One region of the Planococcus sp. 11815 genome, then DNA from elsewhere that is predicted to be linked to it. Evidence: riboswitches for the same ligand, from Rfam matches in the RefSeq annotation. Region 1 holds a riboswitch; each other region holds the start of a gene.
What was found. Region 1 has a riboswitch for S-adenosylmethionine ahead of M1Q06_RS11755 (methionine biosynthesis PLP-dependent protein). Riboswitches for the same ligand answer to the same signal wherever they lie in the genome.

Region 1 (7,909 bases):
GCGTTTTTCCTTCACTAAACCGAGATCGCGAAGCTTGCGCAAGTGCTGGCTGATCGCCGACTGGCTGACGTTAAAGATTTCCACGAATTCACAGACGCAGCAATCGTTTTTTTCGAGCAATTTGACCATCGACAATCTCGTCTTGTCGCCTAATAGCTTCAGCACCATGCTCGCTTTGTCAATTTCTATTTCGCGCGCTTTCACTTCCATCGGATGATTCCCCCGCTTCTATACTTAGGTTTGCTTAAATACTGTAATACCAAATACAGCATATCAGCATATGCTTATATGTTCAAGCAGTGATCTGGATGATAAAACATATACAACACGTATTTTTCATAGAAAAAAGGAGCGGTATGGTCCCACTCCTTACTGGTCGATTCTTTTCTTCAGTGATGATGATGCCCTGCCGCTTCAGCCTCTTCTTGCCCTTGGCAGCGAATCGAGTCGTCATGTGGGTGGTCTTCATTTTCCAATTGGACAGTGACATGGCCGATTTTCAGCTCCAACAGCGCATGTTCAATATCCCTAAGCACTTGCTGGCTGTCTTTGAACGAGATATGTTCTTTGACGACTACATGTCCCGACATGGCATTTTTTCCGCTCGTGATGCTCCATACATGCAAGTCATGGATACTTTTTACACCAGGCAACGCTTCGATCGTTTGCGCTACTTGCTCCAGGTCGACATTTTTCGGCGTGCCTTCCATCAAGACATGCACCGCTTCTTTCGTTACGCGCCAGCCGCTGATCAAGACAAGGATGGCGACAACTACACTCGCCAGCGGATCTGCCCATGCCCACCCGAAGAAAATGATCAAAAGGGCTGCCGTGATTGCACCGACCGAGCCAAGCAAATCACTTAAGACATGCAAAAAAGCAGCACGGAGGTTCAAGTTTTCTTTCGTATCTCCGCCGCGCATCAAGATCCACGCGACGAGGATATTGACGAGCAAGCCGATGACCGCGATAGCCAACATTCCTGAAGTCGCAATTTCCGGTGGATCTGAAAACCGGTGGTAGGCTTCATAGAAAATATAGAACGAAATCAAGACGAGCGTCACGCCGTTAAAGACTGCCGCCAGAATTTCAAAACGTTTATAGCCGTAAGTCTTCATTTGGTCGGCTGCTTTTTCGCCAATGGAAAAAGCCAGGTAGCCGACACCGAGCGAAATGGAATCGCTTAGCATATGGCCGGCATCAGCTAGTAGCGCTAGGCTGTTCGTCAAATATCCACCGACCGCCTCGACCACCATATAACTGGTGATGATCAAAAAGGCGATCAGCAATGTTTTTTTATTGCGGCTATGCGAATGATCATGTGATGATCCCATCGCCAACACCTCCACTGCAGCTTTTAATAATCCTTTTCTCTAAATGTATTCCCGAAAAATCGCCGGATACCCTATGGAAAATGAAACAAACATCCAGTCACTAGGCTTCCTAACCAAAAAAAACCGGCTCCCGTGGCCGGTTTTATCACTGATTTTCTGAGGCTGTTGTCAGGACGGATTCCAGTGATGCTTCAAAACGCAAATTCATTTCCCGTTTCAACAGATGCAATTTTTGGGCATGGTCCGGCTTTACGCCGGTGATGACTGCATCGATCCCCATGACGCCCAAGGTCTGCACGAGCGACTCCAGGTAACTGACGCCTTCTTGCGTCACCGAACCCATCGCCGTCAAATCGATCACGACCGTTTCGGCTTCGTATTCATAGATGCGCGTGACAATATACGGGCGGATCGCTTCAACTTTTTTTGCATCCAAATTACCGAACAACGGAATGAGCACATAGCCTCCGCCGATTGCGATGCACGGTGCGGAAAGTTCACGCACTTTATCCAGCAGCGCATCCGACCGTTCTTTTTCCTTGAGCAATTCATAATCCGTTTCTTTCAAGCGGCCCCGCAAGCGAATCAATTGCGCCGTGATGGCAGCCATTTGCTCATCTTTTGGCACCAGTACAAGATTCAGTGAAAAGTCGCTATCCCACCGGTAATAGACGTCCGCCAAGAAGAAGCCGGCTGCTGTGGTGAAATTCAATTCGATTGGTTTCTTGCTGCCGCGTGTTTTCAGTAAGCGTTCCGCTTTGGCGTGGCTGCCTTCATCGAGTAATTCAAAAAATCCTTTTGGTTTTCCGAAAAGCTGTTCTGCCTCATGCGAATAGTCGACGACCGCAAAGCTATTGTTCAATTGAAAAGCCGGAAGCGGCCATTCAGCCAGTGGAGAGCGTGTCATCGTTCGACCCCTTTCCAGTACGGATCCATTCCCTGAGCGCACCAAGTTCCCGGACGACGACCGCTCCTTTTATGCGCAAATCCGCAAAGCTCGACAAAGTGACAGCCCTGCCGCCAATCAGGACGGCTGGATTTGAGTCCACCTTAGAGAAAGCTTCGGCGTAGGTTTTCAAAACCGGCAAGCGGTGTGCAAGTGCACCCGACAATGCCACAACATCGGGCTGCCAGTCACCGGCCAATTCGAGTGCTGAATCGAGCGGCAAATTTGGCCCCATATAGCGGACATCATAGCCCTCTTCACGGAACATCGCCGCGACCATCTTGAGCCCGATATAATGCTCTTCGCCTTCTGGCCCAAAGATCATCGCTTTTTTACGGCCATCCTTATCTTTATTGCGCAGTTCCGTAGCGGACAAGACAAAATCGCAAACAGCGGTTGCCAAGTGCTCTTCCGCTACCGATATTTCATTTTGTTCCCATAATTCCCCGATGCGGTACATCGCCGGCGTCAAAAGTTCGCCGTAGAGCTGTTCATGTGAATGGCTTTCCAGGAAATCCTGGACGTATTTCAAAGCTTCCTCTTCCTGGCCTTGCAGGAAAAGATCCGAAAGCTGTGTTGACTCGTTCATTTGATCAGCCCCTTTTATGTGGAGGGAGCTCCAATAACCGGACTGCGCGATCGAGGCAGCCCCGCATGAAATCTCCTTGCGTTGTTTCGGTATAGCGCGGCACAATTTCGATGAGCCGCTGAAAATTGTCGATGATGAGCGCAGTTTCGACATTGCGGCTCACGAGCACCGTTTCGAGCCAGAGTGCATAGTCTAGAAAGGATTGCTCGCTTTGCAGCTCCCACGCGGTTTCGAGGTAATCCAAGTGGTGATGATTGTCTTTGACGGTATGTTCATATCCCTTATCGCCGAAACGTTCCCATAAATTCGGGTACGCTTCGTATATACCGTCTGCCGTGTCGGTCGCGATTTGCTGTTTTTGTTCCTGGTTCATTCGGCCACCACTTCGTATTGATGGACTTTCGGGACGATGCCCGCGAGTTCCTGGTCTGGATAATTCTTCTCCAAATCATGGATCTCCTTGAACTCCTGGCTCTTGACCCAGTTCATGTAGGCCTGTTTGGATTGCCATTCCAAGTGGACGGTCAGTTCATGGCGCTTTTTCGTGTTTTGGATTAGCCGGAATGAAGTGAAGCCTTCCGCCTGGTCTACACGGCGCGATCGTTTTCGGTATATTTCTATGACGTCTTGCACCTTGTCTTCCGGCACAATGACGGTCGATGTGACGATGTACATAATTCAGAACCCCTTTGCAACTGGCCTTGTATAAGCCGGGCATGATAAAAGTATACCTCAGCATACCATTTCAGCTTCCGAAATAAAAGCGAGCGCCTTCGGGACATTTACAAGAGTATTTTCAATATTCCGCTTGTATTTCGCAAGTAATTGCCGTATGATGGAAAACATCAACCAACCACAACTATATAAAATGATTCTTATCGAGAGAGATGGAGGGATTTGGCCCTGTGAAGTCTCAGCAACCGGACGTGTTTGTTACGGTGCTAATTCCAATAGGTGAAGCCTAGTAGATGAGAAGATAGCATATACGGCAGGGGCTTTCTTCTTATCATAGAAGAAAGCCCCTGCTTTTTGATTTGAAAGGATGAGGACCATGACACAACATAGCCTAGAAACACGCCTGGTACAACTCGGCAACCGCAGCGATCAACGCACAGGGGCGGTCAATCCCCCGATTTATCTTTCTACCGCCTACGAACATGAAGGCCTTGGCAAATCCACAGGCTATGATTATACGCGGACGAAAAATCCGACACGCCAGCTCCTCGAAGAAGGGATCGCGAATCTAGAAGGCGGCGACGCAGGCTTTGCGTGCAGCTCTGGAATGGCCGCGATCCAGCTGGTCCTTTCCCTGTTCCGCCCGAACGATGAGATTTTGCTTCCTGAAGATATTTACGGCGGCACTTACCGTCTGCTGGAACAATATGAGGAAAAATACCATATCCGTCCCGTATACGATCCCTTCGTCGATCCGAAAACGGCCGAAGCGAAAATCACTGACAATACAAAAGCGATTTTCATTGAAACGCCGACCAACCCGTTGATGCAGGAGATCGATTTGGAATTGTATGCACAACTGGCCAAGCGCCACAATCTTTTACTGATCGTCGACAATACCTTTTTGACCCCTTTCTTGCAGCAGCCGCTCAAAATCGGCGCCGATATCGTACTCCATAGCGCCACCAAATACATCGGCGGCCATAACGATGTGCTCGCAGGCCTCGTCGCTGCAAAAGGCGCAGGGTTATGCGAGCAGCTTTTCAACGCCCACAACTCAGCCGGCGCTGTGCTGTCGCCGCTTGATTCCTGGCTGTTGATCCGCGGCTTGAAAACCTTGCCGCTGCGTATGCGCCAGCACGAAGCGAATGCCAAAGAACTTGCCCGCTTTCTGGAATCTCAAGATACCGTGACAGACGTGCTGTATCCTGGGAAAGGCGGCATGCTGTCGTTCCGCCTGCGAGAAGAACAATGGGTCGGGGAATTCCTCGAGAGCCTGTCGCTCATCACATTCGCAGAGAGCCTCGGCGGCGTGGAAAGTTTCATCACGTATCCCGCGACCCAGACCCATGCCGATATGCCGGTTGCAGAACGCACGGCACGTGGCGTCTGTAACCGCCTGCTCCGCTTCTCTGTAGGCGTCGAGCAGGCAGAAGATTTGATCGCTGATTTGTCACAAGCCTTGGCCAAACTGGAAAAGGAGGTCGTTTCCCATGAGTGAACGACGCGAGACCAAATTGATCCATTCAGCAGGCATCGATCCATTAACAGGCGCAGTCAATGTGCCGATCTATTTATCATCGACTTTCCATCAGGAAAGCATCGATTCGTTCGGGCCGTTTGATTACAGCCGCTCCGGCAACCCGACGCGCAAATCGCTTGAAGAAACGATCGCCAAACTTGAAGGCGGCGCGCGGGGCTTGGCCTTTTCTTCCGGCATGGCAGCCATCTCATCGGCCTTCATGCTGTTGAAAGCCGGCGACCATGTGCTGGTCTCGGAAGACGTTTACGGCGGCACTTATCGCTTCATTACGGAAGTGCTGGAAAAATTCAAAGTCGATTATACATTCGTCGACATGACCGACCTTGGCGAAGTGGCCGCAGCGTTCCAGCCGAACACGAAAGTGGTCTACATTGAAACGCCTTCCAATCCCGTCATGAAAATCACCGATATTGAAATGGCTGCTAAACTGGCGAAAGCAAACGACGCCATGACTTTCGTCGACAATACTTTTATGACGCCGCTTTACCAAAACCCGCTTGAACTCGGCGCGGATATCGTGCTCCACAGCGCGACGAAGTTCCTGTCTGGCCATAGTGACATCACGGCCGGCCTTGCGGTGACAAAAGATGCCGGCCTCGGCGAACAATTGGCATTCATCCAAAATACATTCGGATCTGTGCTCGGCGCACAGGATTCCTATACATTGATCCAAGGCATCAAAACGCTCGGCGCCCGCACAAAACAATCCGGCGAGACGACCGCCCGCATTGCCGAGTATCTGCATAGGCACCCGCTTGTCGAAGAAGTCTATTATCCCGGCTTCTCATTCCATCCCGGAAATCCGATCCATAGCCGCCAAGCAAGCCACGCAGGCTGTGTGTTGTCATTCCGCCTGGCGGATAAGGACGCCGCCCGCATTCTCGTAGATGCTTTGGAAATCCCTGTGTTCGCCGTCAGCCTCGGCGCCGTCGAATCGATCTTGTCCTATCCGGCCACGATGTCCCATGCCGCAATGCCGCCCGCTGAACGCGAAAAGCGCGGCATCACCGATGGGCTTCTGCGCTTTTCCGCAGGACTCGAGCATCCCGATGACTTGATCAACGACTTCAGCCAAGCACTCGAAAAAATTGCGATCGCCAAAGGGCTCAGCGTCGCCGATTAATTTTGTTCATTCAAAAAGACCGTCCGACTCGTCATCAAGCTGATGGGTCGGACGGTCTTTTTTCATGCCTTTGCATCCTACCGCCACTAAACCTAAGAAAGCCTGAATTCCAGGGGGAGGGAATTCAGGCTTTCTTCTATTTATTATAAGACAATCTGCTGGGCAGGCTCTTTGAGCGATACTTTGGCAACGCCCGTTTCTTCGGCAGCCCTAGCGACTGCTTCGGCGACCGCCTGTGCCACACGCGGATCGAACGGCTTCGGTATCACATAATCTTCGTGAAGTTCATGGGTGGCGATCAAGGCGGCGATCGCTTCAACTGCCGCGATTTTCATCGCGTCGTTAATGTCGCTCGCCTGTACATCAAGTGCGCCACGGAACAATCCGGGAAACGCCAGCACATTATTAACCTGGTTGGCAAAATCGGAACGCCCTGTCCCGATGACCCGTGCACCGGCTGATTTCGCGGCATGCGGCAAGATTTCAGGATTCGGGTTCGCCATCGCAAAGATGACCGGCTCTTCATTCATCGAGCGCACCATGCTTTCCGTCAATGCGCCTTCTGCCGATACGCCGACAAAAACGTCAGCACCGACAATGACATCTGCCAACTGCCCTTGTTCCATCTGATAATTGCTCATTTCCGCAACTTCCGCCTTGAAGGGATTCATGCCATTCGGGCGCCCGTTATAAATCGCGCCTTTTGTGTCGCACATGACGATATGGCCAAACCCGAATTTCGCCAGCAATTTAACGATGGCGATGCCTGCCGCACCGGCGCCGTTCACGACCACTTTGACATCTTCGATTTCCTTTTCGACCAATTTCAATGAATTGATCAGTCCGGCAAGCGTGACGATCGCGGTGCCGTGCTGGTCATCATGGAACACCGGGATGTTCATTTCCTGTTTCAGGCGCTGCTCCACGATAAAGCAAGTCGGGGCGGCAATGTCTTCCAGATTGACGCCGCCAAAGCCAGGTTCGAGCAATTTGACGGTTCGGATGATTTCTTCGGCATCTGTCGTATCCAGGCAGATTGGGAATGCATCCACACCGGCAAATTCCTTGAACAATAAAGCTTTTCCTTCCATGACCGGAAGCGCTGCTTGCGGGCCGATATTGCCGAGCCCAAGCACCGCTGTGCCGTCAGTAATGACCGCTACCGTATTGCCTTTCATCGTGTATTCATGCACTTTGCTTGGATCCGCATGAATTTCACGGCACGGTGCGGCTACGCCAGGAGAGTAGGCGAGGCTCAAATCCCTCTCGTTTTCCACAGCCACTTTTGAACGAATCTCCAATTTCCCTTGATGCCGTCTATGCAAGTCCAGCGAATCGTTTTTCAAATCGGTCATTTGCCTCATCTCCCTTTTGATTATAATTGTTTATTATATCGCCTCCACGTCAAATTGAAAGACTTTTCTTATAATTCTGATTAATTTCAGACTTTAGGCTGATAGAGAAATGATGAGCCTATATCATTCTTTTTCCATATCCTGTTTAAGGAAATGGATCAACACTTCTTCCCGTTCAGCTTGCACAGCTCTCGATTGCGCTTCCGGCCACTCGTAAAAGCCGCTTCCTGTCTTGGTCCCAAGCTTGCCACTTTTCGCTAATTCACTCAGCGTGCGGCCCGGCTTTTGTTCTGTCGACAGGTCCTCGAACAGATAATCCGAAATCGCATAAAAAATATCCAAAC
Region 2 (7,909 bases), 960 kb from region 1:
AGTGCTGTTATTCGACGAACCGACTTCTTCATTGGACCCGGAACTGGTCGATGAAGTATTAGCCACCATCCGCCGCGTCGCGGACACCGGAAAAACGATGTTCATCGTGACCCATGAATTGAATTTCGCGCGGGAAATTTCGGACCGCGTCATCTTTATGGAAGACGGCGTCATTATCGAGCAAGGCACGGCTGAGCAAATTTTCACCGAGCCCGCCGTTGAAAGAACGAGACAATTTTTAGGGAAAGCCGTCCAAGGCTGAGGGAATAAAGTGAAACGACTGAGAGCGGAAGGATGGTTTGGAATGAACCCGATTGAACAGATATTGAACGAGTTCCCGGTCCTCATCGTGGACGGGGCTATGGCGACAGAACTTGAAAACTATGGATGCAATTTAAATGATTCCTTATGGTCAGCGAAAATATTGATGGAAAATCCGGAGTTAATCAAGAAAGTGCATGTGGATTATTTCCAGGCTGGGGCGGATTGTGCCATTACGGCCAGTTACCAGGCGACCATTGAAGGCTATCAGGAGAGAGGGCTGACAGAATCACAAGCGATCGCATTGATCACGAAGTCTGTCGAGTTGGCAACACAAGCGCGCGACGAGTTTTGGGGCGCTGCAGCGGATCGCTCGAACAGGCCGAAGCCTTTAGTGGCGGCATCAGTCGGCCCATACGGCGCGTTTTTATCGGACGGGTCTGAATACCGCGGCGGCTATGCGATTGGCGAAGAGCAATTGGCCGCATTTCATAGAGAACGCATCCGGGTGCTGGTGGAAGCAGGAGCGGATATTTTAGCGTGCGAAACTTTACCGTGCCTCGCGGAAGCGAAAGCGATCGTGAGCGTGCTGGAAGAATTTTCGCAAGTGTCTGCCTGGTTCACGTTCAGCGCGAAAGATGAGTTCCATATCAGCAACGGGGAGCGGATCGCAGATTGTGCAAAATGGCTCGAGCAACAACCCCAAGTGGCGGCAATCGGCATTAATTGCACAGCTCCGCAGTTTATCGAATCCTTGATCCAGGAAGTGAAAAGCGCATCTTCCAAACCGGTCATCGTCTATCCGAATTCCGGCGCCACTTACAATCCGGTAAGCAAAACCTGGAGCGAAGAACCGTCAGCTGGTGCGTTTTCAGCCAATTCGAAAGCCTGGCATCAAGCAGGAGCTGACATCATCGGCGGCTGTTGCAGCACGTCGCCGAGTGATATTGCAGCCATCGCCAGCTGGGCGCGCCAAGGGAAGGGTTCGGGAGTTTAAAGCAGCGCCTAGTGCGGGGGATCGTTCATTTTATAAAACCTAGTTGACAAGTAGGTTTTAAATATAGTCTAATGTGAATAAGCTTTTTTCGCATTACTTCACATTAGAGGCAGCTAGTGGGCCTCCTGATTTTTAAACAGCTGAAGGAGGGATTGCATGAACGAACAATATCCTGTCATCCAAGGGGCGGAAGCCTTCTTTCTGAAAGGCGGCAGCACCGGCATCCTATTGTGCCACGGGTTTCTCGGCACGCCGCAAAGCGTCAGGGAATTAGGCGAAGCGCTCGGCGAACAAGGCTATACGGTTTCCTGTCCGCGGCTGCCGGGCCATGGCACCCATTACAAGGATCTGCAACAATTTTCTTATGATGACTGGTTCCGGAGTGTCGAGCAGGCCTATATCGAACTCAGAAAATCGTGCACATCGGTCTTTGTCATCGGGCAATCGATGGGCGGCACCTTGAGCTTGGATCTGGCCAGCCGCCATTCTGAAATCCAGGGCATCGCGTTGATCAATCCGGCGATCGACATCCCGCAGTTTGAAACTTACCGCAGCCGCCCGGCCCATGCTTACGTCACAGAAGATGCGCCCGACATTAAAAAAGCGGATGCGGTGGAAATCACTTACGGGCAAGCGCCGGTCAAAGCGTATCAGCAATTGCTCGGCTATATGGATGCTGTCCGCGCAAAGCTCGGCGAAGTCCACTGCCCGGTCATGTGTTTCCAGTCGCTTGAAGATCATGTCGTACCGCCAGCCAACACCGATTATATTCTCGGCAAGGTCGGTTCGCAACACGCGTTCAAGCACGAACTCCATAATTCCTATCACATTGCTTCCATGGACCATGAATTGGATTTCATCGTCGCCAAATCCATTGAATGGATCGAACAGTCGAGTGTTTTTCCGGCAGGACGGCAAGCGTAAACCAAATCGAATTTCAGCGTTATGTAAATAAATTCAATTTATTCAAAATAATGTTGACAAGCCGGATCAAGGGCCTTAACATGAACTTTACAATTTAATCATCTTATCGAGATTGACTGAGGGACTGGCCCTGAGACGTCAAAGCAGCAGACCGCAATGCGGCACTGTGCTAATTCCTTGTACCGCGCGTACAGAGATAAGAGAGGCGATCGAACGTATGAAACCACTCCTCTTCTTGTCGAAAAGAAGAAGGGGTTTTTTTATTACGTTAAAACCAAGTAAACAGGTAAGATAAATTATTTTTGGCGAAGGAGGTGCCTTCAATGGACAAATGGTTTTCGAAATACCGTCGGAGCTTGAGCGGCAGATTGGCGCATCAACACTTCGACGCTTCATTGAAAATCTGGGAACTTGGATAGGCTTTTAGGCAATTGCATACATAATCGAGGCATCATCATTTTTTTAATCATAAGGAGGAACATCGTGAAAAATATCATCTTTTTACTTATCAGTTTAATTGCACTTATCGGTTTGGCCGGTTGTTCCGGCGGGGAAGCGAGTTCGTCCAATGCTGACGGAGATTCAGAACCAGTGGAAGGTGGGGAGCTGAACGTGGCGATCGGCGCAGATCCGAACACGCTGGACTGGATGTACACGGGGGAAAGTGCCGCACGCAAAATCGGCTGGCATATTTATGAAGGTTTGTTTGCCTTAAACCAGGATTTTGAAGCAGTGCCGCTGCTCGCTGAAGATTATGAAGTGAGCGAAGACGGAAAAACCTACACGATTACTTTGCGTGAAGGCGTGACCTTCCATAACGGAGAACCGGTAACGGCAGAAGATGCCAAAGCGTCCATCGAACGTTGGCTGAAAGTGTCATCTGTCGGCAAGATCACCAACGACCACGTTGAGTCCGTGGAAGCAGATGGCTCGCAATTGACCATTCAATTGAACAAAGCATACAGTTCTTTGCTTTCTGACTTGGCTGCCCCGAAATCGGCTGCAGTCGTCTTGCCGAAAGAGGTCGCTGAAGCGGCCGGCGAAAAGCCGCTTGACCATGACCAGTATATCGGCACCGGGCCATTCCAGTTTGATTCGTGGAAGCGCGGCGATGAAATCGTCTTGGCCAAATACGACGACTATGCATCTAGAACCGATGAGACAAGCGGTTTGACGGGAGAGAAAAAAGCGTATGTGGATTCGGTCCATTTCAAGATCGTCAAAGACCCTCAAGTGGTGGTCAATGGCTTGAAAACCGGACTTTACGATTTCGGCGATGAAGTTCCGCTCGATTTGTACGAAGTGATCGAAAGCACGCCGAATATCGAAGCTGGCACCGCCACTAACGGCTATACGGTGTTGACGCCGGATAAATCGGAAGCGCCTTTCGATGACTTGCAAGTACGCCAGGCATTGAACGCTGCACTCGATAAAGAAGCGATTGCCAAAGCAACATACGGCAACGAGGAATTTTACGAATTGGACGGTGCTTTGTTCACGCCGAACCAAACCGCCCTGTATTCGGAAGAAAACACAGACGGCTTCCTGTCCTACGATGTGGATGAAGCGAAACGCTTATTGGAAGAAAGCAGCTACGACGGCGAGCCGATCAAAATTATCTTCTCGAGCGATTCCAACGACTATAAGAAAATTGCCGAGATCGCTGAACAGCAGCTTGAAGAAGCCGGCTTTGCGGTCGAGCTGGAATCCTATGAATGGGCAACATACCTTGAGAAATGGGGAGAGGCTTCCAATTGGGATCTCGTTGTCGTCGGATGGTCCCCGTTCTTCTCGCCGAACCAGGCAGGCATGTTGAGCCAGGATTCGAACAGCAGTGGCTGGTATAACAGTGAGAAATGGCAGGAGCAAATCGCCCAGTGGGCACAAGCGGAATCCGAGGAAGAACGACAGCAGATCCTCGCCGGCTTGAACGAAACGCTGTATGAAGAATTGCCGTTTGAAAAAGTGACGAACATCTCGAACTTGAATGCGCGCACAACCGATATCCACGACTATAGCGAATGGTATGGCCCGCGCTTCTGGAATACGTATAAAACAAATTAACGACGAGCCATCAAACAGGATAACTAAGAGAAGAAAATCGTCAGGAACGATGCTGGCGATTTTCTTCCTTTTATGGAGAAGGGGGAACAAGCAATGCTGAACTACACGATTCGCCGGCTGTTGTCGGTGATTCCCGTCATGCTGGTCGTCAGTGTAATCGTCTTTATGATCGTGCATCTGACTCCCGGCAACCCGGCGTTCCTCATTTTAGGGGAGGACAGTTCACCGGAAGCGATTGCTGATTTGGAGCGTGAACTGGGCTTAGACCAAGCGCTGTATGTCCAATTCTTTAATTGGTTTTCACAAGTCATCACGGGGGATCTCGGAACTTCCGTTTACTCTTCGCAATCGGTGACCTCGCTGATCGCCGAGAATTTCGGGCCGACCTTCAGCTTGATGGCGCTGTCGACGGTGATTTTGCTCGTCATTGCCATTCCGGTGGCGATCCTCATCGTCGCGTTGCGCAAGACTGTCTTGGACCCGATTTTCACATCGGTTTCCTTGTTCGGCGTATCGGTCCCGGAATTCTGGCTCGCGACGCTATTGGTGCTCGGCTTCGGCGTCGCGCTGCCGATCTTTCCGGTGGCCGGTTATGTGCCGTTTGCGGAAGGGGCGGATGCATGGCTTCACCATATTTTGCTGCCATCGTTTGTACTGGCGATCGTTGAGGTGGGCATCATCGCCCGGATGCTGCGCGACAGCATGCTCGATTCGGTCAATCAGGATTACATCAAAACGGCGCGCGCGAAAGGCGTAAAGGAACGTGAAGTATTGATGCGCCATGTCTTCATCAATGCCTTGATCCCAACGACCACGGTGCTCGGCGCTACAGTGGCCGGCTTGCTCGGCGGCACAGTCATCATCGAAACTTTGTTCACGATTCCGGGCATCGGCCAGCTCTTGGTCGATTCCATCCACCGCCGCGATTACCCGGTCGTACAGGGAATTGTGTTGTTCATTGCCGGCATTTATGTGTTCGTCAATCTATTGGTAGATCTGCTGTACACATTCCTCGATCCACGCATCCGCTATGATTGACCATTTGGAAGGAGACGAAACCGATGTTTACTAAGAAAACGAATTTGCTGGCGCTGGCGATGCTATTGATCGTCGCGCTTGCGGCCTTCACCGCAAGTTTCTGGCTGCCTTTCTCTCCGGCCGCGATTTCCCCGGAACAGCGCTTGACCGGCCCTTCAGGGGCACATTGGTTCGGCACGGATGATTTTGGCCGCGACATTTTCTCGCGGACCATCGTCGCGGCCCGGGTGTCCTTGTCTGTCGGCGTCATCGTTGCGGTGCTGTCAACGGTAATCGGCACAGTGATTGGCTTAATCTCCGGCTATTTCCGCAAAGTGGATTTCGTGCTGATGAGAATCATTGACGGCTTTCTGGCGTTTCCGGCACTCATCCTTGCGCTTGCGCTGGTTGCAGCACTTGGCGGCAGCATCACCAATATCATCATCGCTTTGACGCTGGCGTTTTTCCCGGTCATGGCGAGAGTCGTCCGTTCGGCGACGCTGCAAGTGAAAAACCAATCCTATATCGAAGCGGCCCAGACGACCGGATCGAGCCATGCGGTGATCATCGCCAAATACGTATTGCCGAATATTCTGTCCCCGGTTATCGTCCAAAGCACCTTCATTTTCGCGAAAGCGATTTTAGCGGAAGCGGCGCTCAGCTTTCTCGGCGTGGGGGTTAACCCGTCAACGCCGACCTGGGGCAATATGCTGCAGGAAGCACAGATCTACGTGACCATCGCGCCTTGGTATTCCATTTTCCCAGGCCTTGCGATCGTCATCACTGTTCTGGCTTTGAATTTGCTCGGCGATGGGCTGAGGGACAGTTTTAATCCACATCAAGCGAAACGCAAGCGCAAAACCAAACTTGCCTAAAGGGGGCACTCGAATGTTGCAAGTAGAAAATCTTCATGTCCATCTTGATACACCGGGCGGCCTCGTGAAAGCGGTCGACGGCGTGTCCTTTTCCATCCAGAAAGGGGAGACCATCGGCATCGTCGGGGAGTCGGGGAGCGGCAAAAGCGTGCTTGCCCATTCCTTGATGAAGCTCAATCCGGAACCGCCTGCACTGTATCCGCAAGGCACGATTCATTTTGAAGGCCAGCCGGTATTGGAAATGGGCAAAACGGAACTGAGAAAACTGCGGGGCAACGACATCGCCATGATTTTTCAGGATCCGATGTCGAGCTTGAATCCCGTCTCCAGAATCGGCAAGCAATTGATCGAAGCCATACAAGCGCATCAAAAACGGCCGAAACAGCAAGCACGCGAAAAAGCGATTGAGTTATTGGAAGACGTCGGCATTGCCGATGCCAAAGCGCGCATGAACAGCTACCCGCATCAATTCTCGGGTGGAATGCGCCAGCGTGTCTTGATCGCCATGGCGCTTGCTTCCAATCCGAAACTATTGATTGCGGATGAGCCGACGACGGCGCTGGATGTCACGATACAGGCGCAAGTTTTGGATTTGCTGAAGGGCATCCAAGAAAAATACGGCACGGCCATTCTCGTCATCACTCACGACCTCGGCGTCGTGGCCCATTTGGCCGACCGCATCCTGGTCATGTATGCCGGGAAAATCGTCGAATCGGGAAGTGCTGAAGATATCTTCTATAGAACGTCAATGCCGTATACGTGGTCGCTTTTGCGTTCGGTCCCGGTCATTCGTGAAGGCGGCCCAGAGCGGCTCATCCCGATCGATGGGCAGCCGCCGAGTTTGATCGACCGGCCGGCGGGATGCGCGTTCGAACCGAGATGCCCGTTTGCACGGGACGCATGCCGGCAAGTTGATCCGCCGTTGGAGCATCGCGAAAGCAATCATTCTGCAGCGTGCATTCTTTCGAGCAATGAATTCGAAGAACAGAAAAAGCAATTGGAAGGGGTGCTGACAACATGAGCGCATTATTGGATATCAAAGGGCTGCATGTCCATTTCCCCGTCAAAAAAGGCTTGTTGCAGCGCGAGAAAAGCTACGTCAAAGCGCTTAATGGCATTGACCTCCAAGTCCAAAAAGGCGAAACACTCGGCATCGTCGGCGAATCGGGCTGCGGGAAAAGCACGCTCGCGAGAAGCATCGTCGGCCTGCAGCAACCGACAGCGGGCGAAATCCTGTTCCACGGAAAAGATTACGCAGAAGCTAGCGCCAAAGAACTTCATGACATGCGGCGCAATGTCCAGATGATTTTTCAGGATCCCTACACCAGTTTGAATCCGCGCATGAAGATCGGGGACAGCGTGGCGGCGCCGTTGAAAGCCTATAAAAAGACCGAGCGGCTGGAATCGAGAGTCAAGGAATTGCTCGAACTGGTCGGCTTGAACCCGGACACCCATTACAATAAACTGCCGCATGAGTTTTCTGGCGGCCAGCGGCAACGTGTCGGCATTGCCCGCGCCCTTGCCCTGGAGCCGGAACTGCTGATCTGTGATGAGCCGGTCAGTGCACTCGATGTTTCCGTGCAGGCGCAAGTCATCAATTTGCTACAAGATCTTCAGAAGCAATTGGGCTTGACCTATGTTTTCATCGCACATGATTTGTCCGTCATCAATCATTTGGCCGACCGTGTGGCGGTTATGTATTTAGGAAAAGTGATGGAGAAATCGGAACGGGGCGCGTTTCATACAAAAGTCCAGCATCCGTATACGCAAT
Region 3 (7,909 bases), 470 kb from region 1:
CCTGGTTTCCTGATGATAATTGCCTGACTGGAACTCGGGATCGTTTTCGATTGCCTGAATGCCGATGTGATTGAATGCAACGCCATAATCTCCATAATAAGGCGTTACAGCAAGTGCAATGGCCGTATCCAGAAACTCTGGATAGAGCTTTGCCCATTCCAAGGTTTTCATGCCCCCGAGAGAACCGCCGATCACCGCTGCCAAATGGTTGATGCCCAAAGCTTCAAGGGCTTTCCGCTCCGCTCTTACCATGTCACGAATGGTCAGTTCAGGAAATGACGCTCGATAAGGTTCACCGGTTTCCGGATTGATCGAAAGGGGGCCGGTCGAACCGCTGCAGCCCCCGAGCACATTGAACGTGATGACTTGGAACTGTCCAGTATCCACCGCTTTGCCTGGGCCGATCAACCCCGCCCACCAACCCGGTTGATCTGCAGTACCCACTGCATATTGATCGCCCGTCAGCGCGTGGCAAACCAGAATCGCCGGCGCGGAACTTTCCCCGACGCGTTCATACGCCAATTCCACTTCACGCAATAGTTGACCTGATTCAAGTTTTAGCTGGCCGATGGATACTGTCGTCATCCGAATCCCTCCTTACGCGTTCTCGAGTACTGCCGCTTGGATCGCTTGCTCCAAATCAGCGATTAAATCTTCGTGGTTTTCCAATCCTACAGACAAACGGATCAATTCTTCCGTTACGCCGCTATTTTTCAACTCTTCTGCTGTCAATTGCTGGTGTGTCGTGGACGCCGGGTGGATGATCAATGATTTGGCATCGCCGACATTCGCCACGTGCGACCATAAATTAACGCCATCGATTACTTTGCGGCCGGCTTCCCTGCCGCCTTTAATGCCGAAGTTGACGATCGAACCGTAGCTGTCTTTCAAATATTTATCAGCAAGTGTCTTGGATGGATGCCCTTCAAGGCCAAGGTAATTGACCCACTCGACTTGCGGATGGTCTTTCAAATATTCAGCGACCTTCTGCGCATTCGTCGCGTGGCGCGGAATCCGGAGGTGCAAAGTTTCAAGTCCCTGAAGCAGTGCATGGGCACTGTCCGCACTGAGTGACGGGCCGAAATCGCGCAACAGCTGGACGCGTAATTTCGTCGCGAATGCCGCTTCCGGCACATCAATTCCGAAACGGATGCCATGGTAGGTTTCATCCGGCTCCGTGTAATTCGGGAAGCGCGGGTTGTCCCAGTTGAACCGTCCGGCATCAACCGCTACGCCGCCGATCGTCGTTCCGTGCCCGCCGATCCATTTCGTGGCGGAATGGATGACCACGTCTGCACCGAATTCGATCGGATTGCTGACGAAAGGCGATGCGAAAGTATTATCGATCAACAGCGGAACCCCGTTTTCGTGTGCGATATTAGCTACTTGCTCGACGTCGAACACGTTCAAGCTTGGATTTCCGATGATCTCACCGAACAAGGCTTTCGTCTTATCGGTAATCGCTGCACGGAAATTTTCAGGATCTGTCGCATCGACGAATTTTACGTTAATGCCATAGCGCGGCAATGTGTTGGCGAATAGGTTATAGGTTCCACCGTATAAATTGCTGTCGGCGATAATTTCGTCTCCCGCTTCCGCAATGTTCAAAACTGAAAATGCAATGGCTGCCATCCCTGAAGACAAAGCTACTGCAGCGGTCCCGCCTTCAAGAAGTGCGACGCGCTGTTCGAATACATCAACTGTCGGGTTCATGATACGCGAATAGATATTGCCCGTTTCTTTCAAGCCAAATAGGTTTTGTGCGTGCTCGGTATCTTTGAATACATAAGAAGTCGTTTTATGGACCGGTACGCCGCGAGCGCCTGTCACTGGATCTGGTTCTTGGCCACCGTGTAATAGAAGAGTTTCTGGTTTGAAGTTTGTCATTGTCAATTCCTCCTGTTTTTGTAATAGTTTTGTTCGTTTTGAGGAGGACATAAAAAGACCCTCTTCAGAAAGAAGAGGGCCGTCATATACGGATTTGCCTCCTCTTATCTTTCAGCGGCGCAAATGCGCGCTGTAGGATTTAGCACCTTTCCAGACATGAGCCTGTTGGTTGCCGGGCATCGTAGGGCCTATTCCCTCCGCCTCTCGTGATAAGAGTATTCAGTTATTTTTTGCTTGAGGAAAAGTATAGGGTACATCCAGGTTTAAAGTCAAGCATATTTTTCTAAAAATTTTAACTACTATTAAACGCAATTTTCCGCAAAACTTTTTTTATCAAACTTGTTGACTTTTTCTCTATTTCGAAATAGAGTAGGAATCACGAATTGAATAGCTTACATCACTTTCTTATCCAGAGAAACCGAGGGACAGGCCCTATGACGTTTCGGCAGCAGATTCGCAAATCAGCGAAAACTGTGCTAATTCCTGCAAATGTTTCGGCATTTGGAAGATGAGAATGAGATGGTTTCATATTTTGGAGCCCTCTTTTTTCTTGCGTATAAGAAAAAAGAGGGCTTTTTGTTGTTATTCCAAGAAAGTGTTCGTTCGCACTCATTCGAATCGTTATTTGCAGCCACAGGAGGGACACCATGATTCAATTTGAAGCAGTCAAGAAAACTTACGTATCCGGCAAGCAGGAAGTCCATGCGCTCAACGGCATCGATTTGACCGTCGAGACCGGGGAAATTTACGGCGTCATCGGATTTAGCGGCGCGGGGAAAAGCTCATTGATCCGCACGGTGAATTTGCTCGAGCGCCCATCAACAGGACGCGTGCTCATCCACGGAGAAGACATTTCCACTTTAAGCGCACGCAAAATCCGCGATACGCGAAAAGACATCGGCATGATCTTCCAGCATTTCAATTTGCTGAACTCGAAGACCGTACACCATAATATCGCGATGCCGCTGATTCTGGCCAAGACCCCGAAAGCGGAAATCGATCGGAAAGTGGCAGAACTATTGGAGTTTGTCGGGCTTGCCGACCAAGCGAAAAAATACCCGGATCAATTATCCGGCGGGCAAAAGCAGCGCATCGGTATTGCTCGTGCACTCGCCACCAACCCGTCAATACTGCTATGCGATGAAGCAACATCAGCGCTCGACCCGCAGACAACCCAGTCCATACTGGATCTGCTGCGCCGCATCAACCAGGAATACAACATCACCATTTTGCTCATCACTCACGAGATGGGCGTTATCCGGGAAATCTGCGACAAAGTGGCCGTTCTTGAAGAAGGCCGTGTCATCGAGCAAGGCAGCGTATTTGAAGTGTTCAGCAATCCCCAGCACGCGACGACGAAGCGGTTCGTCCGTTCTGTCATGAACGATGAATTGCCGGCTTCGCTGCTTGAGCAGATCCGCCACAACGACGGGACACGCCCGATCTACCGGGTGCAGTTTACCGGGAATTCAGTCGGCCAGCCATTCATGTCACGGGTGTCACGCGAATTCCAGCTCGATTTGAATGTGTTGTTCGGTAACATTACAGAACTTCAAGGCATTCCATACGGCAACTTGATTGTCGAGTTCGACGGCGCTCATGCAGAAATCGACCGCGCACTCGCCTCGATCCGAAACGATAACATCCAAGTAGAGGAGGTGCAGCAACATGCAGGTTGATCAATCGCAAATCTTAGAAGCTTTATGGGAAACCCTTTACATGACGGGTGCATCATTCGTTTTCTCGCTCTTCATCGGCTTGCCGCTCGGCATCTTGCTGGTCGTCACGAGAAAAGGGCATCTGCTCGAGAATGAAGCAGTCTTTAACGTATTGAACATCGTCATCAATATCTTCCGTTCGGTTCCGTTTATCATCTTGATGGTCGCCATCATTCCATTGACGCGCATCATTGTCGGCACATCGATCGGCACCGCCGCAGCCATCGTCCCATTAGTATTTTATGCAGGTCCGTACATCGCCCGGCTGATCGAGAACTCATTGCTCGAAGTCGATAAAGGCGTCATCGAAGCCGCCCAGGCGATGGGCGCTTCTCCCGGCCAGATCATTTTCCGCTTCCTTATACCAGAAGCGCTCAGCTCCCTTGTCCTGGCATTGACCATCGCCATCGTCGGCTTAATCGGCGCCTCCGCAATGGCAGGTGCAATCGGAGGCGGCGGGCTCGGCGACTTGGCCATCACTTACGGCTATCAGCGCTTTGACACATTGGTCATGCTCTTGACTGTCGCCATTCTGGTCGTCCTTGTCCAAGGCGTCCAATCGCTCGGCAACCTCATGTCCCGCAGAGTGCGCCGGAGCTAAGTCCTTTTATTCACATCAATTAAATACAATCAAGCGATTTATTCATCAGCACAATCACTTTTAAAAAACCATTGGAGGATTTCATCGTGAAAAAAATTACAGCTCTTTTTGCAACAGCAGGCATCGCCGCGCTTCTCGGCGCATGTGGCGACGATAGCTCAGCCGGCGAAACCACGAAAGTGACACTTGGAATCAGTGGATCGGACACGACGATTTGGGATTATGTCGGCGACAAAGCCGCTGAAGAAGGCATCGAACTCGACATCATCACCTTCTCGGATTACGTTGCGCCGAACTTGGCACTCGCTGAAGGCGAACTCGACTTGAACGCCTTCCAGACCATCTCGTATTTCGATGAATTTGTCGAAGAGCACAATGTCGACATCGTACCGATCGGCTCTACCGTCATTGCGCCGATGGGCTTGTATTCCGACAAATACGAATCCATCGAAGAACTTCCTGAAGGAGCCCAAATCGCTATGCCGAATGAAGCGACCAACATGGGCCGTGCACTCCTCTTGCTCGATGAATCCGGGCTCATCACTTTATCCGATGATGCCGGATTGACGGGAACAGCAGAAGACATCATCGACAACCCGAAAAACATTGAAGTCGTCCCGATGACTTCCGCCCATACGCCGCGCGCTATGGCTGACGTCGCTGCTTCCATCGTCAATAACGGCATCGCAGTGGATGCTGGATTGAACCCGACAGAAGACCCGATTGCCCGTGAAAGCGATACGGCAAAACCTTATATCAACTTGATCGCTGCACAAGCTGGCGAAGAAGATAACGAGGCGTATCAGCGCATCGTCGAATTGTACCAGGAAGAAGACACAGCTGAATTTGTCATCGAGCACACAGAAGGCGCTCAAATCCCGACTTTTGTTTCAGTCGAGGAATTAGTCGATTACCAATAAAAAAACAGTGGCACTGCAGCAACAGACCATGATTAAAAGAAATCCATTCGAGGGGGACGATCACATGACCATCATTAGCGAAGCGCGCGAGACAATCACCGAATCGATCGACAAGAACCGCGCACAATATTTACGCATCAGCCATGCTATCCATGAAAATCCTGAAATCGGCAATGAAGAAGTGTTCGCGAGCGGGCTCTTGACCGGATTGCTCGAAGAAGCCGGATTCCAGGTTGAAGACGGTGTCGCTGGCCACCACACCGCCTTTTATGCAGTCCGCGACAGCCAAAAGCCAGGGCCGACCATCGCGTTTCTTGCTGAATACGATGCTTTGCCGGGCATTGGCCATGCATGTGGACACAATATTATCGGCACAACCAGTGTCGCAGCCGCGATTGCGCTCAGTAAAACCTTGGAATTGACCGGCGGGCGCGTCGTCGTCCTCGGCACCCCCGCCGAAGAAGGCGGGCCGAATGGCAGCGCGAAAGGCAGCTTCGTCAAACACGGTTTGCTCGAAAAGATCGATGCCGCTTTGATGCTTCACCCTTCAGGCAATTCGGCTGTGACTGGCCCATCACTTGCTGTGGATCCCTTGAGTTTTCATTTCTACGGCAAGCCGGCCCATGCTGCCGGGTCTCCTGAAAAAGGCATCAATGCTCTCGATGCCGTGCTTCAATTGTTCAACGGCATCAACGCCCTTCGCCAACAATTACCGGATGATGCACGGGTACATGGCATCATCACGCACGGAGGCGACGCGCCGAATATCATCCCAGAATACGCCTCTGCCCGCTTCTATATCCGCGGCGATTCTTGGAAAAAAACAGCCGAGACGGCGAAAAAAGTACGTGCCATCGCTGAAGGCGCTGCCCTAGCGACAGGCGCCCGTGTCGAAATCGAACGTTTTCAGAATGAAGTGAAGGATCTTGTTGTCACGCCTGAGCTCGATGAAATCCTTAAAGCCGAACTTGAAACATTGGGCGACAAAGTAGCCGATTCGCGCATTTCCGGACTCGGTTCGACCGATGCCGGCAATATCAGCTATGAAGTGCCGACTGCCCACGGCTATATCAAAATCGGCCCTGAAAGCCTCATTGCCCATACCGAACAATTCCGCGAAGCCGCCCGTTCGAAAGCAGGCGACGAAGCCTTGATCAAAGGCGCAAAAGCATTGGCGCAAACAGGTTACCGTTTGCTGACTGAACACGCTTTATTGGCGCAAGTCAAACAAGCCCATATCCGCTCACTCGCCGCCAAACAACAAGATTAAAAACCAGCGCCCCGGCGCTGGTTTTTCTATGTATTTCGAATTTCGTGTTAAAATGGAGTCATTACATACATAGGAGGCTCTACCATGATCGAAAAATTGATCGAACGCCTGATTCGCTACGCCAAAATCGACACGCAATCCGATTTTGAAAATGACGCAACCCCTTCTACACCGGGCCAATGGGATTTGCTCGCTGAACTGGAAAAAGAAATGAAGAACATCGGCTTGGAGGAAGTCGAAGTGGACGACCACGGCTATTTATTCGGCACTTTGCCGGCGAATACAGAAGAACAGCGCCCGGTCATCGGCTTTCTGGCACATGTCGACACGGCCACCGACTTCACCGGAAAAGGCGTCAACCCGCAGCGCGTCGAAAAGTACGACGGGAAAGACATTTCATTAAATGACAAAGTGACGATGAGAACGGCTGATTTCCCTGCCTTGCAGAATTACATCGGCCATACTTTGATCACGACAGACGGCACGACTTTGCTCGGTGCCGACAATAAAGCAGGAATTGCCGAAATCATGACTGCCATGGAATATTTGATCGAACACCCGGAAATCGAACACGGCAAAACTCGCGTCGGCTTCACGCCGGATGAGGAAATCGGCCGCGGCCCGCATAAATTCGATGTCGCCCGTTTCGGCGCCGACTATGCGTACACGATGGACGGCGGCCCGCTTGGCGAGCTTCAATACGAAAGCTTTAATGCCGCGAGCGCGAAATTGACCATACACGGAACCAGCGTCCACCCCGGTTCCGCCAAAAACAAAATGGTCAACGCTATTACGGTCGCGACGCGCTTCCAGGCTGAAATGCCATCTGATGAAGTGCCTGAGAAAACGGAAGGCTACGAAGGCTTTATCCACTTGAACAACTTCAATGGTTCCGTCGAACAAGCGGTGCTTCAGTACATTGTGCGCGATTTCGATAAAGACAAATTCGAAGCGAAAAAACGCCATATGGAACAAGTGGCTGCCGGATTGCAAAAAGAATTCGGTGAACAAGCAATCGAACTCGAGCTCGAAGACCAATACTATAATATGCGCGAAAAAATCGAACCCGTGATGGAAATCGTCGACCAAGCCGAACAAGCGATGAAGACATTGGGGCTTTCCCCGGACATCATCCCTGTACGCGGCGGTACGGATGGATCCCAATTATCTTATATGGGCTTGCCGACGCCGAACATCTTCACAGGCGGCGAAAACTATCACGGCAAATTCGAGTTCATCTCCGCTGAAAACATGGAAAAAGCGACTCAAGTGATTGTGGAAGTTGCAAAAATCGCCAAATAACCGGGTTCCCCTATCCATTTCCCGGGAAATTTTTTCAGTACGATTCAACACAAAAAAGCAGCGGCCTAATGCCGCTGCTCTTTTTAGGTTTCATGCAGTTTTAGGATTGTGTCAACAGCGCATCAATTTTTTGGTCTTCATCCAAATATTGTTCGAGCAGCTCTTCTAATTTCTCTTGCTCATCAATTTCGGTCAAATCCACTTCATACCA
Region 4 (7,909 bases), 1.3 Mb from region 1:
CGTTAACGCCGAGCAAAGCGTGAATTTCACCGCGTTTCAGTGAAAACGCCGCTCCATTCAACGCTTTGACAGGCCCGAAATCTTTCGTGATCGTTTCCATCTCTAGTAATTGGCTGCCCATCGTTTTACCTCCCTTCTCAAAAATCAGCAGCGCTTTTCTTTAGCGCCCTTCTAGTTCTTCAAGCGTTGCGGTGTATCCTTGCTCACTCACACCCCAGCCTTCGATGTATTCGCCTAATTCTTCTGTCGTCACTGCTGTCTCCGGCAGTTTGTCTGCATCGATAAAGATCGGTTCAAGTGTTACCTTTTCTTCAGGCGTCTCGCCGCCGATTAATTGATACGCATAGCGCACTTGGATACGACCGATATCCTGTGGATCGACCGCAGCCGATGCGACCCATGGGCTGCCATCTTTTTGAATCATCTGCAAATCTTCATCGCTCATATCGATGCTGTATACTTTGATATCGTCGCGCCCTGCTTGTTCTATAGCGCGCACCGCCCCTTTGGCAAATTCATCCCATGCCGCCCAAACTGCTGTAATTTCGCCTTCTTCAGGGTATTGTTTCAACACCGCTTCCATCTGCGCTTGTGTATCGAGCGCCGTGTTTTGTGTAGCGGCACCAAACGCCGTCACTTCCTGAATGCCTGGATTGTTAGTGAGAAACTGTTCGTATGCTAGTTGGCGACGTTCCATCGGCGCAAAACCGGCTGTCCAGATTTTGACGATATTCGCTTCCCCACCGTGGTCTGCAGCTAATTTTTCAAGCGTCAACTCTGCCATCAACTGATCGCCCTGTTCGAGCGACACTACGCCACCGACATCCACACCTGCATCAAAAGCGACGACTGGGATGTCTTGTTCCACCGCCCGTCCAACGCCTTGATTCAACGCTTCTTTCGTTCCGTGGTCAATCAAAATGGCATCGAATTCTTGGTTGATCGATGCATCCAGATTGGAGGCCATTTTCGCGAGGTCACCGTCTGAAGTAAAGACCGTCACGCTGCCGCCGAATTTTTCCACTTGCTCTTCTACACCGGCAATATACTGTGCAGAAAAAGTTCCGAGATTCTGCTGCATGATGAGTGCGATTTTCTTGCCTGTGAGTGGATGGTCCGCTGCCGCTTGCTGGTCGTCTGGAGCCGTTTCCTCTGCGGTCGCCTCACCTTTTGGCTGACATCCTGAAAGTAAGATAGCGAACACTAAACCAAATAAAATGAACCATGCTGATTTGTTTTTCATATCATTTCTCCTTTTGATGGCACCGCATAAAGCTGTGTCTCGATTGTTTGTTTATCGTTTGGACGGATGACGCCTCGTTCAGTGATGATCGCTGTAATATATGTTGCCGGTGTGACATCAAAAGCTGGATTGAACACTTTCGTTCCGTCCGGTGCGTTTTGTTGCGTGCCAGTAGCAATAACTTCTTCTGCCGCCCGTTCTTCGATTGGGATGGCGTTGCCTGTATCAAGGGATAGGTCGAATGTGGACACCGGTGCCGCTACATAAAAAGGAATGCCATATACATGTGCTAAAATCGCCAAGTTGAGCGTACCGATTTTATTAGCCGTGTCGCCGTTGGCTGTAATGCGGTCTGCTCCCACGATAATCGCTTCGATTCCTTTTGCAGCAATCGTGTGCGCCGCCATACTGTCGGTGATGAGCGTGACGTCGACTCCTGCCTGCTGCAATTCCCAAACGGTCAAGCGCGCCCCTTGGAACAGCGGGCGGGTTTCACATGCGTATACTTCAAACTCACGCCCGCGCTCTATGCCGAGATGAAACGGTGCGAGTGCGGTTCCATATTTGGCTGTCGCAATCGATCCGGCATTACAAATCGTCAGGATTTTTTCTTTATCTACGAGTAACTCGAGTGCATGTTCGCCGATATTGCGGCATGCCGCTTCGTCTTCATCGCGGATCAACTGCGCTTCTTCAATCAGTTGCGCTTTTGCTTGTGCCACCGTCCCCGCCTGTTCGATCCGTTTTACTAATCGATCGATGGCCCATGCCAGATTGACTGCTGTCGGCCGGGAAGAAATAAGATAGGCGGCATCTTCTTTTACGTGATCACGAAACAATTCGATGTCTGCCGTCTCGTGCCGTCTTGCCGCGAGTGCCAAGCCATAAGCTGCTGCAATGCCGATCGCCGGAGCTCCGCGTACTTTCAGCTGGAAAATCGCTTCGTGCACTTGCTCCAACGTTTCAAGAGTTTCATATTGGACGGCCTGCGGAAGCAGACGCTGATCCAAAATGGTCAGTTGTTCATCTTTCCAGATGACCGATAACGGAATGGTCATTTGCTCAACTCCTTAATTGCCGATTCCAATTCAGCGATGGACTGATAACTCAGGCGTGTTTGAATCAATGTTTCCCCGGCTTTCAAGGTTTGCCGCTTGCGGTCGATTCGTGTTGCCTCGTCTGCGATATCGTCCAAGTCGCGGACATGCGCCAAGCCGATCGTCCGGCGGATCAATTCACACCCAGCAAAGCCGATCGCATCGTGAAAGATTTTTCCGATGGCGTATTCACGGTAACCGGCCGTCGTCTTATACGTTTCGATTCCATCGCTTTCCCATAAACCTGAAAATTGCTGCTCGAACTCTTGCCATGTGCGAGTGATGTCATGCAAAATCAGTTCGCGCTCTTCGCCGCTTCGCGTAATCGCCTGGACAATCAAATTGGCGAGAAACAAACCGATATCAAAACCGATCGGTCCATAGAAGGCGAATTCCGGATCGATGACCTTCGTATCATGCTGGTCGACGAAAATGCTGCCGGTGTGCAGATCTCCATGTAAAAGTGCTTCCGCTTCCGTCAAAAAGCTGCGCTTCAGTTTGGCTACTTCGAATTTCAGTGGCTCGTTGCCCCAAATCGCTTGCGCCGCTTCACGCAACGGCTCTTCAAAATCATTCGTTTCGTGATCGAAAAACGGATCGGTGAAAATGAGATCTTCGGTGATTTTGCACAGCTCCGGATTAGAAAACTCAGCCGCAAGCCGCTTTTTCTCGAACGGATGCAAGCCGAAATCCGACGTGTAGAACAAAGTGTGCGCCAAATAGCCGCCGATATGTTCCGCGAGCTTCGGGTAATGCTTGCCGTCGATCAGGCCGTTGCGTAAAATCGCCAAATGCGATAAGTCTTCCATAACAGTGACAGCAAGCGCAGCATCTGTCGCATAAACTTCCGGCACACGTTCCTTCGCGAGCTTGCCGTGCAGCTTCAAGGCATTCGCTTCAATGGTCGCCCGGTGAAGTGTCAGCGGCCAGCTTTCGCCGACGACTTTCGCATAAGGCAAGGCTTGTTTGATGATGAGCCCTTGCCCTGTAGCAGAATCACTGATGCGGAATACGTAATTCAAGTTGCCGTCTCCAATTTCTTCACTTTGCAATGCAGCTTCAGGTGCAAATACGTCCAACTCTTGTGCCAAGCGAATCGCTTCTTGTTCAGTCAATGCTTTGTATGTAGATGATGCTGTAAGTGTCATATTTATTTGCCTCTTTTCTGTAGAATAATAAAAAGCCTCTTTCCCGAAAGAAAGAGGCGCAGAATAAGAGATCCCATGCCTCTTATCTTTCAGAAATGTACATTTCTGATGGAATTAGCACCGTGCCTTAAGGGATCGAAATCCCGGCGCCAAAGCGCCCCGTCTCACAACGGCATTACGGTCGGTTGCTGGGCGTCATCGGGCCATTCCCCTCTGCCTGCTCTTGATAAGAGTGCTACTATGCAACATTATGAAGTTCTGAAACGAATCCTAGCATGATTCGGAATTCATTGTCAATAAAATATTTCGAAAAAATGAAATTCTTCCAGCTAAAGACTAGTTCTTTACTCGGGTTGTCAATTTCGCCAAGCGACCTCGGCGTTTTTCTCAAATATTTTGGGCATGCCATTCTCTAGTGACTGGTCGCCGTGAATTGGCAAGTGGATATTTTTCAGATATTTTTGATTTTCTCCGTTGACAGATACCGTTTGCCATGAAATAATCAGAATTACTTTGCAACACTAACAATTTCATAATCTATTCTTATTCAGAGCAGGTGGAGGGACAAGCCCTACGAAGCCCGGCAACCGGTCCAATCATGGACACGGTGCTAATTCTTGCAGCCAACTTATTGAGCGGCTGAGAAATAAGAAGGCGTTAATTCTTAACCTCTTCTTATTTGTGAAGAGGTTTTTTTATGTCCACTAAGCAGGAGGGTTATTCATGAGCGGTGTTATCGCAACATATCAATTATTCGGCAAAGCCGGTTCATTCGAAAAAAAAGCAGAAGCCATTGCACTCGGTTTGACGGTTGGATCGTGGACCGATTTGCCATTGCTCGAGCAGCAGCAATTGCAACAGCATAAAGGGCGCGTCGTGTCGGTCGAAGAATTCTCGCACGTCACCCATCCCACTAAGCACGGAGTCATCCAAGCCCATTTGAAAATCCATTACCCGGCGGCCAATTTCTCAGCGGATCTGCCAGCCATCCTGACGACCGTTTTTGGCAAGCTGTCGCTCGATGGCGAGATCAAATTACTTGATTTGGATTTTGAGGAATCCTTGCTCCGCCAGTTCCCAGGCCCGCGTTTTGGCATTGACGGCATTCGCGACACGCTTGGCGTCACGGGGCGCCCGCTCGCCATGAGCATTTTTAAAGGCGTCATCGGACGTGACCTCGATTATTTATCAGATCAACTCCGTCAACAGGCACTCGGCGGCGTCGATTTGGTGAAAGACGATGAGATTTTATTCGACAACCCGCTGACGCCGTTTGACAAGCGCATCCTAGCAGCACGTCGTGTGTTGGACGAAGTGTACGCAGAAACCGGCCATCGCACGCTCTATGCCGTCAATTTATCCGGACGGACGTCGAGCTTGCGCGACAAGGCGCGGCGGGCAAGTGAACTCGGGGCGGATGCTTTATTGTTCAATGTCCATGCCTACGGATTCGACGTCTTGCAGGAACTAGCTGAAGACGAAGAAGTGGCACTCCCGCTGATGGCACATCCCGCATTCAGCGGCGCCTACACGTCATCTGATTTTTACGGCGTTTCCACGGCGCTGGCACTTGGCAAACTGACACGACTAGCCGGAGCCGACTTTAGCTTATTCCCATCCCCTTACGGCAGTGTGGCACTCGAGAAACAAACGGCATTGCAGCTCGGGCGCGAACTAGTCAGCAACAGTCCATTAAATCGCAGCTTCCCGGTGCCATCTGCCGGCATCCACCCGGCACTCGTGCCCTTGCTTTTGGAAGACTACGGCATCGACAGCATCATCAATGCCGGAGGCGGCGTCCATGGCCATCCGGACGGCGCTGCTGCCGGCGGAAAAGCATTCCGCCAAGCGATCGACGCCGCCCTTCAAGGACAGCCTTTAACAGAAGCCGCCAAACACCAAGAAGAATTACAAAAAGCTTTAGCATTATGGGGTGAGACCGTATGAACAAACCGGTAATATTTTGCGACTTCGACGGAACGGTGACTTCCCGCGATAATTTGATCGCCATTATGAAACAGTTTGATCCGCCGGGTTGGTCGCCGATAAAAGATCAAATTCTTGATCAGCGCATTTCCATACGTGAAGGCGTCCAGCAAATGTTTTCCTTGCTGCCTTCTTCCGCCAAACAACAAATCATCGCCTACACGCTCGACCAAGCGGAAATCCGTGAAGGCTTCGCCGATTTTGTCGCCTACACGAAACGCCACGACATCCCGCTCTATATCGTCAGCGGAGGCATCGACTTTTTCGTCTATCCATTGCTCGAGCCATACGGTCCATTCGCTGGAATTTATTGTAACGAAGCGGATTTCTCGAATGACAAGATCCATATCCGTTTCCCACACGGCTGCGACGAACAGTGTGACAGTCAAGGCTGTGGCTGCTGCAAACCATCCGTCATGCGTCGCATCATGTCGGAGCAATCGACGAGCATCGTCATCGGTGATTCGATTACCGACCTGCAAGCCGCCAAGCAAGCAGACCTCGTCATCGCCAGGGATTTTCTGATCGACAAATGCGAGGAGCTCGGCATTGCATATGAAGCCTTCAAAAGCTTCCACGACGTGACGGATATTCTCGACGCCAAGCTAGGGGTGATTTCATGAGTGCTTACGAAACCCGCTGGCAAGAACTTGCCGAAGTGAAGCGATCGCTCGCTGCGCGCGACTGGTTTATGGGTACGAGCGGCAATTTGGCGATCAAAGTATCAGATGAGCCGCTCGAATTTCTTGTCACTGCCAGCGGCAAAGACAAATACAAAGAAACAGCCGAAGATTTCCTGCTCGTCGACAAAAACGGGCAGCCGACACAAGATAGCAATCTTAAGCCTTCAGCCGAAACATTGCTGCACCAAGCCATTTATTCAGAAACGTCAGCCGGCTGCAGTTTGCATGTCCATACCATTGCAAACAACGTCATCTCCGAGCTCTATGGGGATGGCGGGTTCATCCAATTTCAAGGACAGGAACTGATCAAAGCTTTCGGCTTATGGGAACAAGACGCCAAGCTAACGATCCCGATCATTCCGAACTACGCCGACATTCCAAGGCTCGCAAATGAATTCCAAAACTTCGTCAACGCCGATAAAGGCGCCGTCCTGATCCGTAACCACGGCATCACCGTGTGGGGGAAAGATGCTTTTGAAGCGAAAAAACTGCTTGAAGCGAGCGAATTTTTATTTCAATATCAACTGGCGCTCCGCCAATTCAAATCCTAAAACAAGAGAGGAAGATTCATCATGGCCATCATTAAAATTCAAGGAACAGAAGAAACAATCGAAGCCCAGCAAGAGGTTGCCGAATTTCTCGAAAGCCAGGAAGTCGTCTACGAGCATTGGGATATCCATAAATTGCCGGAGCCATTGCGCGAGAAATTCGACTTGAGCGACGAGGAAAAAGAACAGATCCTTGAAGCATTCCGTTCAGAAATTGATGACATCTCGGCGCGCCGCGGCTACAAAGCGGCAGACGTCATATCTTTGTCCGACTCGAACCCGAAATTGGACGAGCTTTTGAAAAACTTCCAACGCAAGCATATCCACACAGACGATGAAGTTCGCTATATCGTCAGCGGCCACGGCGTCTTCATCATCCAAGGCAAAGACGAGCGCTTTTTCGAAGTCCACCTGACTCCGGGCGACTTGATTTCCGTACCGGAAAACATCACACATTATTTCACGCTCGCCGAAGACCGCAAAGTCGTCGCCGTGCGCATCTTTGTCACCACGGAAGGATGGGTTCCGGTCTACGAGGACGAAACCGTCAAAAACTAAAGAAACAACCGAAAAAGACATGCCTCCTGTTAACGGGGGCATGCCTTTTATGCTTTTTCTTAACATTTTGTTGGTATTGCGGAGATTAAAATTCAGTGAAAACGGAGATTTTCAATCGTTCAATACGCTTTTTCGTTTGCGGATCTGGTATGTATTCAATTGCTGAAATAGTTTCGATACAGAATGCTGTCCGGCATTGAATTGCACAGCGTATTCGAAATTATGCTCTTTAGCTATTTTTCGGATGATTTTTCCTTCCAGTTGAAAAGGTTCACCCAACAATTCAAAGCTACAGATTACCTGTTCATACAACGCGAAATCAAGATAGGCTTCGAACACAAGCCCTCCGGCACTCAGGCTGGAAATATCTACAAGAACCTCTTCTTTCTCAGATACCCCTACCTTGCCGCTGATCGCGCGGACAAAAGACACGCGAAAAAATTCCCTACGGTTGTCGCTCACATCGTTTCTCCCTTTCCCCCAAGCTTGTTACATATACAAATTGAGCAGCAAGCCTTTTATTTCCCCTACCGTTTCCAGTATGCCAATATATTCCACTTCATTATCTAATAATTGATCCTGAAGCGCAATCACTTTTTCATCAATGATTTTCACAATTTGATGAGGCGGCGCCCCGTCACCGAAA

Region 2: linked by a shared signal. The riboswitch ahead of M1Q06_RS16395 (ABC transporter substrate-binding protein) and the one ahead of M1Q06_RS11755 (methionine biosynthesis PLP-dependent protein) in region 1 are both predicted to bind S-adenosylmethionine.
Region 3: linked by a shared signal. The riboswitch ahead of M1Q06_RS13910 (O-acetylhomoserine aminocarboxypropyltransferase/cysteine synthase family protein) and the one ahead of M1Q06_RS11755 (methionine biosynthesis PLP-dependent protein) in region 1 are both predicted to bind S-adenosylmethionine.
Region 4: linked by a shared signal. The riboswitch ahead of mtnW (2,3-diketo-5-methylthiopentyl-1-phosphate enolase) and the one ahead of M1Q06_RS11755 (methionine biosynthesis PLP-dependent protein) in region 1 are both predicted to bind S-adenosylmethionine.

The regions. Positions count from the first base shown of each region.
Region 1 is NZ_CP096991.1:2,300,170-2,308,078, forward strand. Features, by position in the region: gene M1Q06_RS11725 (ArsR/SmtB family transcription factor) at 1-210, opposite strand, end outside; gene M1Q06_RS11730 (cation diffusion facilitator family transporter) at 390-1,334, opposite strand; gene M1Q06_RS11735 (STAS domain-containing protein) at 1,480-2,241, opposite strand; gene M1Q06_RS11740 (cobalamin B12-binding domain-containing protein) at 2,219-2,869, opposite strand; gene M1Q06_RS11745 (hypothetical protein) at 2,874-3,242, opposite strand; gene M1Q06_RS11750 (antibiotic biosynthesis monooxygenase family protein) at 3,239-3,544, opposite strand; SAM riboswitch class I at 3,742-3,844, shown strand; gene M1Q06_RS11755 (methionine biosynthesis PLP-dependent protein) at 3,921-5,045, shown strand; gene M1Q06_RS11760 (aminotransferase class I/II-fold pyridoxal phosphate-dependent enzyme) at 5,038-6,210, shown strand; gene M1Q06_RS11765 (NAD(P)-dependent malic enzyme) at 6,354-7,565, opposite strand; gene M1Q06_RS11770 (3-hydroxyacyl-CoA dehydrogenase family protein) at 7,689-7,909, opposite strand, start outside.
Region 2 is NZ_CP096991.1:3,257,239-3,265,147, reverse strand. Features, by position in the region: gene M1Q06_RS16410 (amino acid ABC transporter ATP-binding protein) at 1-262, shown strand, start outside; gene mmuM (homocysteine S-methyltransferase) at 305-1,258, shown strand; gene M1Q06_RS16400 (alpha/beta hydrolase) at 1,415-2,182, shown strand; SAM riboswitch class I at 2,283-2,385, shown strand; gene M1Q06_RS16395 (ABC transporter substrate-binding protein) at 2,666-4,246, shown strand; gene M1Q06_RS16390 (ABC transporter permease) at 4,340-5,284, shown strand; gene M1Q06_RS16385 (ABC transporter permease) at 5,308-6,138, shown strand; gene M1Q06_RS16380 (ABC transporter ATP-binding protein) at 6,152-7,159, shown strand; gene M1Q06_RS16375 (ABC transporter ATP-binding protein) at 7,156-7,909, shown strand, end outside.
Region 3 is NZ_CP096991.1:2,773,992-2,781,900, forward strand. Features, by position in the region: gene metX (homoserine O-acetyltransferase MetX) at 1-585, opposite strand, end outside; gene M1Q06_RS13910 (O-acetylhomoserine aminocarboxypropyltransferase/cysteine synthase family protein) at 598-1,887, opposite strand; SAM riboswitch class I at 1,989-2,103, opposite strand; SAM riboswitch class I at 2,290-2,402, shown strand; gene M1Q06_RS13915 (methionine ABC transporter ATP-binding protein) at 2,535-3,566, shown strand; gene M1Q06_RS13920 (methionine ABC transporter permease) at 3,556-4,206, shown strand; gene M1Q06_RS13925 (MetQ/NlpA family ABC transporter substrate-binding protein) at 4,293-5,126, shown strand; gene M1Q06_RS13930 (M20 family metallopeptidase) at 5,191-6,396, shown strand; gene pepT (peptidase T) at 6,481-7,698, shown strand; gene M1Q06_RS13940 (DUF4825 domain-containing protein) at 7,799-7,909, opposite strand, start outside.
Region 4 is NZ_CP096991.1:238,734-246,642, reverse strand. Features, by position in the region: gene M1Q06_RS01355 (sugar ABC transporter ATP-binding protein) at 1-121, opposite strand, end outside; gene M1Q06_RS01350 (sugar ABC transporter substrate-binding protein) at 161-1,243, opposite strand; gene mtnA (S-methyl-5-thioribose-1-phosphate isomerase) at 1,240-2,301, opposite strand; gene mtnK (S-methyl-5-thioribose kinase) at 2,298-3,488, opposite strand; SAM riboswitch class I at 3,568-3,721, opposite strand; SAM riboswitch class I at 4,029-4,141, shown strand; gene mtnW (2,3-diketo-5-methylthiopentyl-1-phosphate enolase) at 4,212-5,435, shown strand; gene M1Q06_RS01330 (2-hydroxy-3-keto-5-methylthiopentenyl-1-phosphate phosphatase) at 5,432-6,097, shown strand; gene M1Q06_RS01325 (methylthioribulose 1-phosphate dehydratase) at 6,094-6,708, shown strand; gene M1Q06_RS01320 (1,2-dihydroxy-3-keto-5-methylthiopentene dioxygenase) at 6,730-7,263, shown strand; gene M1Q06_RS01315 (PilZ domain-containing protein) at 7,375-7,725, opposite strand; gene M1Q06_RS01310 (YaaR family protein) at 7,753-7,909, opposite strand, start outside.